Regions from separate parts of the Lentibacillus cibarius genome, predicted to be linked through region 2. Evidence: riboswitches for the same ligand, from Rfam matches in the RefSeq annotation. Region 2 holds a riboswitch; the other holds the start of a gene.
The links. A riboswitch is a leader RNA that binds a small molecule or an ion and turns the genes downstream of it on or off. The one in region 2 is predicted to bind thiamine pyrophosphate.
Positions count from the first base shown of each region.

Region 1: it holds a riboswitch for thiamine pyrophosphate, as region 2 does, so the genes downstream of both, tenA (thiaminase II) here and thiW (energy coupling factor transporter S component ThiW) in region 2, are expected to answer to the same signal.

Region 1 is NZ_VCIA01000001.1:3,117,203-3,121,421, forward strand. It holds gene FFL34_RS15250 (diaminopimelate dehydrogenase) at 1-209, shown strand, start outside; gene FFL34_RS15255 (IS256 family transposase) at 809-2,002, shown strand; TPP riboswitch at 2,368-2,477, shown strand; gene tenA (thiaminase II) at 2,578-3,261, shown strand; gene FFL34_RS15265 (DNA-3-methyladenine glycosylase) at 3,400-3,999, shown strand; gene FFL34_RS15270 (hypothetical protein) at 3,980-4,219, shown strand, end outside.
Region 2 is NZ_VCIA01000001.1:2,129,797-2,134,015, forward strand. It holds gene thiE (thiamine phosphate synthase) at 1-499, opposite strand, end outside; gene thiM (hydroxyethylthiazole kinase) at 503-1,273, opposite strand; gene thiD (bifunctional hydroxymethylpyrimidine kinase/phosphomethylpyrimidine kinase) at 1,278-2,078, opposite strand; gene thiW (energy coupling factor transporter S component ThiW) at 2,091-2,582, opposite strand; TPP riboswitch at 2,774-2,890, opposite strand; gene FFL34_RS10310 (DUF4064 domain-containing protein) at 3,106-3,534, shown strand; gene FFL34_RS10315 (YhdT family protein) at 3,752-4,036, shown strand; gene panF (sodium/pantothenate symporter) at 4,033-4,219, shown strand, end outside.

The DNA.
Region 1 (4,219 bases), 990 kb from region 2:
ATACAGGAGAAGCTAACAAACAAATTTACGAGTTCTCGCTCACATTAGACAGCAACCCTGAATTTACGTCCAGTGTGTTAGTCGCATATGCAAGAGCTGCCCATCGAATGAGCCAGGAAAATCAATTTGGTGCCAAAACAGTTTATGATGTCGCACCAGCTTATATTTCACCACGATCAGCAGAGGCGTTAAGAAGGGATTATTTATAAGGAGTAATTGCAGCTGCACAGGGCTGACTCAAACAGCCATTCAGTTTTAGCAAAGAGAATATAAAATAACAAATTTATTGCGATGCAAATCACAAGTGGTTTAGCATCCTTTTTTTATTGTTATGACAATCTTAAGTTTCATTTGCATAATGAAATAACATACCAACTGCCATACTTATCTGCTAAATCCTTGTTATTTTCAATGTTATTTAATGCGAAAATTATAGTATTCTAGGTGAAAAGAGATGATTAATGTGACTGCATTGTTGAACGCATGGGACTGTAAAACGTACAAAAGTTTCCAGGGGAACAGAAGAAGTAAGAGGTAATCTGTGACAGGAACTCTAAAAAAGCAATCACAAGTGAAGTTCGACAGTAAAAAATTGATTAGAAGTTTTTTTAAAATAGATACCGAAGAAAATATTAAGATGATTTCTATAACAAGTATTTTAAATTACTTTTTTGTACTCTTAAATTGAACCACGGAGAGCGTAAAATAGTTTGTGTAAATGAATATACCTAAACGATGGTCATAGAAAAAGGAAGACCTTTTCCTGTAGAATAGAGTTAGCACACAAAACCCACAGGAGGTCTTCCCTATGAGTCATCTTACTACAGATTTGCTAGAAGGACTAGCCCAAAAGCAGGATATTGAAGAAATTTTTCGCCATCACTTGGAAACAGCCATCAATCAGCTTTTAAAACACGAATTAACGGCTTTCCTGGACTATGAGCCTTATGAGCAGGCCGGCGTTAACTCCGGTAATTCCCGTAACGGGTTCTATGACCGAACGTTCAAAACGGAATACGGCAGCCTTGAGCTGCATATTCCCAGAGACCGCAACGGTTCCTTTCAGCAACAAACGCTGGCGCCTTATAAACGTTCTAACGACACGCTGGAACAATTTGTAATCCATTTGTACGAAAAGGGCATAACGACGGATGAAATTGCTGATTTGATCGAAAAAATGTATGGTCAACATTATTCCAAACAGACCGTTTCAAATCTGACACAGCTTGTGTCAGAAGATGTTCAGGCATTCCATGAGCGAACCCTGGAGCGACGTTATGTGTGCATTTATCTGGATGCCACCCAGATCCCGATTCGTCGTCAAAGCGTTGAAAAAGAATCGGTCTATATTGCCATTGGCATTGCAGAAGATGGCGGCAAAGAAGTACTGGACTTTACCATTGCCCCAACGGAATCCGCCAATGTGTGGGAGGAGTTGGTACAGCACTTATCTGAACGCGGTGTTGAACATGTCCTTCTCTTTATTTCGGACGGCTTGAACGGCATGACAGATGCCTTGCATCGTGTCTACCCAAAAGCCAAACATCAGGTGTGCTGTGTCCATGTTTCCCGCAATATCGCTAACAAAGTTCGTGTGAAAGATCGTGCGGCTATTCTGGATGATTTCAAGGCTATTTACGAAGCTGAGGACCGCCAGCAAGCTCTTAGTGCCCTGGACCAATTTCAAAATAAATGGCACAAAACGTATCCTCGCGCTGTCGACGCAGTGATGAGACAGGATCGCTTATTAACGTTCTATGATTTCCCGGTATCCATCCGTTCCAGTATTTATACCACAAATCTCATCGAAGGATTTAACAAGGAAATCAAACGCTACGTCAAACGCAAAGAACAATTTCCCAACGAGGATGCCCTGGAACGTTTTCTGGTAACCCAATTTTTGGATTACAACCATAAATTCGGTATGCGGTGCCACAAAGGATTTGGAAAGGCGAAGCCCGAACTACTGCAGATGTTTGAAGCGCTGGAAAATCAGGCTTAACACCGCCATCCTTGACCCTGCTTGCGGTCGTGGTGGTGTGTACATGGCGGCTGGGCAAAATAAAGCCCTCAAGGGGCTCCATCCGCACACCGAGCGTACCACGACCGATCTCTTCTACGTTCTCGCTGGCCGGGTCCCTGAACCCAACACAGCGAATCACGAAGAAGAGGCGCAGGGTCAAGGACAAGCAGCTGCCGCTGTGGCTTAGAGCAGCCACCTAATCTTGAAACTTTGAAAAACAATGGCTAACCTTCTACAGGAATAGGGTCATTTACACAAAATTATTGACGCCCCCGAACCACGTAGACCATTACTTAGTTGACTTTCTCACTTAAGATTGGTAAGATGATTTTGAAAATAATAAATGTTTCCGCTAGGGGTGCCCTTTTAGAAGGGCTGAGATTAAAGTGATACTTTAGAACCCTTACAACCTGATCTGGTTCATACCAGCGGAGGGAAGTGGTATCGTCGCTTGTCTATGTTTATGAAAAATGGTTTCTTTCCATAAATGGACGTAAGCAGCGAACCTTCCCCTCCTCAATCTGTCGGAAACAGTAAAAGAGGAGGATTTTTTAATGAAATTTTCAGAAACACTGCGAGAGGCAACGAAACAAAGCTGGGAGATGAGTCTGCATCATCCGTTTGTTACGGGAATTGCAAATGGTGATTTGCCACTGGAGACGTTTAAGTATTATATTCTCCAGGACATTTACTATTTGAAGCATTACGGGAAAGTGCATGCGATGGCAGCCGCGCAGGCAAGGGATTTCGAGACGACGGCGTTACTTGCGGATAAAGCGAAGATGACGGCACAGGCTGAATTGACGGTTCATGAGGAACATGCACGCGTTCTGAACATTACGAAGGAGGATATGGCGCAGTTTAAACCAGCCCCGACGGCATACGGGTATACATCTCACTTGTACCGGGCTGCTCTCTCAGGCAGCCTCGGGCAGACGATTGCTGCGGTACTTCCTTGTTATTGGCTGTATGCGGACATTGGCCAGGTTTATCAGAACGCGGTACCGCAGGAAGAAATCTATCAAAATTGGATTCAAATGTATGCAAGCGAATGGTTTCAAACTTCGACCCAGGAAATGATTGATCTGCTGGATGCACTGGCGGAAGAGGCCAGTGAACAGGAAAGAGAAGCCATGAAAGAACAATTTGTTATTGCCAAAGAATACGAGCTTGCATTCTGGGAAATGTCCTATACGAAAGAAACGTGGCTTTCCAGCAGAATGGCCGTGCGACAATAAGTATACGTGGCATAGCGATGTGCCGCTATACCAACGTGAAACAATCCCCATCTGTACAGGTGGGGATTTGTTATGGTTAAAGTATATAATGTTTTGTCCTGGAAATGATGAGAATGATCGGGAGAAGGAGGATATACCATGTGCCACTTACCGGAGCCATTACACTTATCATTTTATCACCAGCCGACCCTCCAACTGGCGCAGTCACTGCTAGGAAAATTGCTGCTGAAGGAAACAAAGGAGGGGGTTGCCGGCGGTTTGATTGTGGAAACGGAAGGCTACATTGGGCCTGGTGATCGTGCAGCCCATAGTTTTAATCACCGTCGCACGAAACGAACGGAAATCATGTTCGGTGAGGCTGGTTATACATATACGTATTCGATGCATACGCACTGTCTCTTTAATGTTGTGAGCGGCCAGATTGACGCGCCGGAAGCTGTATTGATTCGCGGTGTGGAGCCGTATATTGGCCAGGAATTAATGGAACCACGGCGGCCCAAAGCGAAAAAGAAAAAAGAATGGACGAATGGCCCCGGCAAATTAACGAAAGCGCTCGGCATCACGATGGATGATTATGGACATGCACTTAATCAGCGTCCGCTGTGGATTGCTCCGGGGAGAAGTGTGGATGTTTCAGAAATTGCTGCTGGTCCACGGATCGGGATTGGAAACGCCGGGGAGGCAAAAGACTATCCATGGCGCTTTTGGATCCGCGACAATGCGTTTGTTTCCAGATGAAGAAACGCAAGCGTCCTCGAAGGCTAAAAACGTCACGTCCTTGAAAAAGAAAACCACTTTTGAATGGGAAGATGTGTCGATGATTCCCCGTAAAGCGTTGATAATTGCAGCTAAAGCGTTGATGTTGCGCCGTGAAGCGTTGATAATTGCAGCTAAAGCGTCGATGTTGCGCCGTGAACCGTTGATATCCGTTGCTAAAGCGTTGATGTTTGCCGCACAC
Region 2 (4,219 bases):
TAATGCCGCCAATTCCCACAATTGGTATGTCAGGATAGTGATGCTTCAGTACTTTAATCCACTCGGTACCGACTGCTTGTTTGACATCGTCTTTGGTTGACGTTGAAAAAATCGGTCCGGCACCAAGGTAGTCAGCGAGATGAACCGGGCTACTATCTACTTCATGCTGATTGGAGACAGACAGTCCGATGATTTTATCCGGAAACCTCTCTCGTAATTCATCCAGTCGCATATCGTCCTGACCGACATGGATGCCGTCAGCTTCCAGTGGTTCGGCCAGTTCAATGTCATCATTAACAAAAAACATTACATGGTGCCGGGCGCAAATGTCACGGAGTTTGAAACCTAATTCCCGCTTTTCCTTGCCGGTCAGTGAGCCTTTTCCTTTTTCACGGAATTGAAAAGCAGTAATGCCGGCTTTTGCTGCTTCCTCTAAAATAGTCGTGGGATCGTGGTCACAGTTCTGGCTTCCCATGATGAAGTATTTTCGTAAGTTCATATGTTACTTCCTTTCCAGCTTGCTAGGATCAAAGGATAATGCATCGATAAAGTGGGGCAAGAATGTTCCGGGTCCGTTGACATCTGTTTGTTTGGCGGCATATTCAGCAGCCAGTCCATAAAAGTTTACTGCTGCTAAAGTCTGTTTTTGAACATTATTGTTTGTTGTCAGGCAAGCTGTTAAGACAGAACCAAGCAGGCATCCTGCACCGGTTATTTTTCCTAAAAATGGATGACCTGTGGTGTTATGCTCAATCTCACCACTAGTGCATAAGACATCTGTTTGCCCGGTGACAACGGCAGTACATTGATACATCTCGGCCACCTTTGAAGCTATCTCGTCTGCATTGCCATCCCCAATTGATTCAACGCCCTTCGTCTCCCACGGAATTTCGACGAGGTGTGCAAGCTCACCTGCATTTCCCTTGAGGACAGTCGGCTGTACGTCACTTAAAATCTTTTTTACCGCAGTTGTCCGGAATGGGGTTGCCGCAACACCGACCGGGTCAATGACAATTGGAATTCCTTTTTCATTGGCAGCTTTACCGGCACGAACCATGGAATCTAGCTCGTTAGCGGTTAATGTGCCTATATTAAGCAGAACGCCATCCGCATTAGCAGCCATGTCAGCGGCTTCCTCTTCAGCCTTGGCCATCACTGGTGCTGCTCCAAATGATAGCAATCCATTTGCCGAAAAGTTCATGACTACCTGATTGGTCAGATGATGGATCAGTGGGGTTGTTTCACGCACTTCTAGAATAATTGTTTTATTCATTTTACTACACCAATTCCTTTCGCAGTGCCCAATGGTTAGTTGGACCACTTCCATTGCCAATGGGAAATGAATGGCGAATAGCCGCGGTCACATATTCTTTTGCTTTTTGTACGGCTTCCGGCAATGGATACCCGTGGCTCATATACGCTGCGATGGCCGCAGAATAAGTACATCCGGTCCCGTGTGTGTTGTTTGTATTAATGCGTTCCGCTGAAAGGGTGTGAGTCGTGTTTCCATCATATAGAAAATCCACAGCCTCTCCCTGCATGTGACCACCTTTAACTAAAGCAGCACCTGCGCCGTACTCGTGGACAATCTGTTTGGCGGCCTGCTGCATATCCTCGAGCGTATCTATCGTCCTGTCGGTGATGACCTCTGCTTCCGGTATGTTCGGTGTTGTCACTGTTGTCAGCGGAAGAAGATTTTCACGTAAATATATTTGCGCATCTTCAGCAATTAATCGGTCACCACTTGCTGCAACCATGACCGGATCCATAATATATGGAATGTCCAGTGGGGAAATCTTTTCAGCTACCGCCTGCATAATATCGATATTGGCAAGCATACCGGTTTTAAACGCTTGGAAAGGGATATCGGAAATAACCGATTCCAGTTGCTGTTTAATCATGGATGTAGGCATATGCTGTACATCCTGGACACCTGTTGTATTTTGCGCGACAACCGAGGTGATGACGGACATCGCGTATGATTGCAACTCTTGAAACGTTTTTAAGTCTGCCTGAATACCGGCACCACCGCTTGGGTCTGTGCCGGCAATCGTCAATGACGCAGGAATATAGTTCATGATATAGCCTCCTTATATATGGTTCGCTAATAAATTTGCACGTTTAACTTTTGACACAACAAACCAGCCGATAAAAGCTCCGGAAATACTACTAACTAGAAACGATGGCAAAAAGAAAAATGCCCCGGCAGAACTGCCCATCAGAATACGCGCAAATGGCACAGCAAAAAGTGAACCGATTATTCCGGTACCAATTGCCTCTCCAACTGCAGCTAAAGCTTTTTTATTAGTTTTTTTATAGAGATAGCCGGCTAAAAATGCACCGACCATACCACCGGGAAAAGCAAGCAATGTACCAAGCCCAAGCATATTTCGGAGTAGACCGATCATGAAGGCGATGCCGACTGCCGGACCAGGACCAAGTGTGACTGCGGCCATGACATTGACTGCATGTTGCACCGGGTAAGCTTTGGCTACACCGGCCGGGAACCATAGTAATTGTGCCCCGAGTGTTCCAATCGCGACGAAAACGGCCATCGTCGTTAATAATCGTGTACGGTTCAAGCAAATCCTCCTTTCGTTCGGGGCGGATCCAAAGAACAAAGGCGAAAGCGCTGTTGCAGGCTAAGAACGCGTCGGAACCGGACGTGGCCTAACCTTGCAAGTAAAAGCTATATCGCTAAATTTTATAGTTTCTTACCTTTTGAAAAAGCCAGATCCATAGACTGGACCTGGCTTGAAATAGCTGATAGCAATTTACCGTCAGACTACTTCCCTACGCTGGTATTAACCAGGTCAGGTCCGTAAGAGTCGGAAAGCATAAACGCCCTTTCCTCTCAGCCCACAATTGCTGGGCACCCCTAGTAGTACTAAAGTTATTTTATTATTTATTAGTGTATCAGAGAAAAGTCCGTTTGTCATATGCTTTTCGGAAATTTCAAATGAACTATGATTTAGCATATTAACTGTGGGAAAACAGCAATAGTTTTATGATACAATCATACTAGTATACTAATTTGAATAATATAGCATCGTTTGCAAAACATATAGAGTAACATAAAATGTGAACGTGGGGGAGGGTAAAGGCGTGAATAGAACGGGAGAAATTGTATTAACGATCGTAGGCGCATTAATTTATGGCTTTTTTGCCGCGGTTGGGGCATTTATGGTTTGGATTTTTAACAATGAAGTGATTCGGAACAAAGCAAAAGAAGAAGTCAAACAGCAGCAGCCTGAAGTAGCAACAGGTGATCTTGATACCATACTGGAACTGTTTCAGGGCGGTGGTTGGTTTCTAATTATTGTCTCTGTGCTTGCGCTGGTTGTTGGGATTGTTTCCATCTTTCTCATGAAAGGTGATAAAAATTCAAAGGTTGCAGGCATTATGTTGATTGTGACAGCCGTTATCGGTGCAATTATTACTGTTGGTGCCGGAATATTTAGTGGATTATTCTACCTGATTGCTGGTATTATGTGCCTTGCACGGAAAAAACAGTCCACCATAACCATGGAATAGGTAACAGGTGCCCTCCACTTAGATTTACGAAATGTTTAAGGAGGTCTTGTTGCCCTTTTAAGTGGCCAATTCAGTTATTTCTTGACTTTTCCTTTTACTTGGTTTGTCTTATTGGATATACAAGTGCGCGGAACAATTTTTTAGAATGTTCACAATAACACATATAAACCGTTATATTAGTGATAGATTTGAAATGGAGGAAGGGAGATTAATGGGAATGGAAGAACTTAATGCACATGATAATGATTCACGATATAAGGTAGCCAACCGGGAGGCGCTCGTTGGGATTGGACTGGTGATCTTTAATTTTGTCTGGTGGTTTGCGTTTGCCTATGGACTTGGGGGCAAGGACCCATCAGAGTATACATATGTTTTCGGACTACCTGCATGGTTTTTTTACAGCTGTGTGCTCGGATTTATTATTATGGCTGTGCTGGTAACGGTTGTGGTTAAAAAGTGGTTTGCGGAAGTTTCGTTTGAGAAAGAGGGAGAAGAAAGATGAATTGGCAAGCATTAGTCCCATTAATCGGCTTGTTGCTCGTTATTTTTGGTGCCGGTATGTGGGCCGGTAAATATATAAAATCGTCGAATACATTCATGCAAGATTATTTTCTCGGTGGGAGAAGCCTTGGCGGATTTGTCCTGGCAATGACGATGACGGCAACCTATGGCAGTGCAAGTAGCT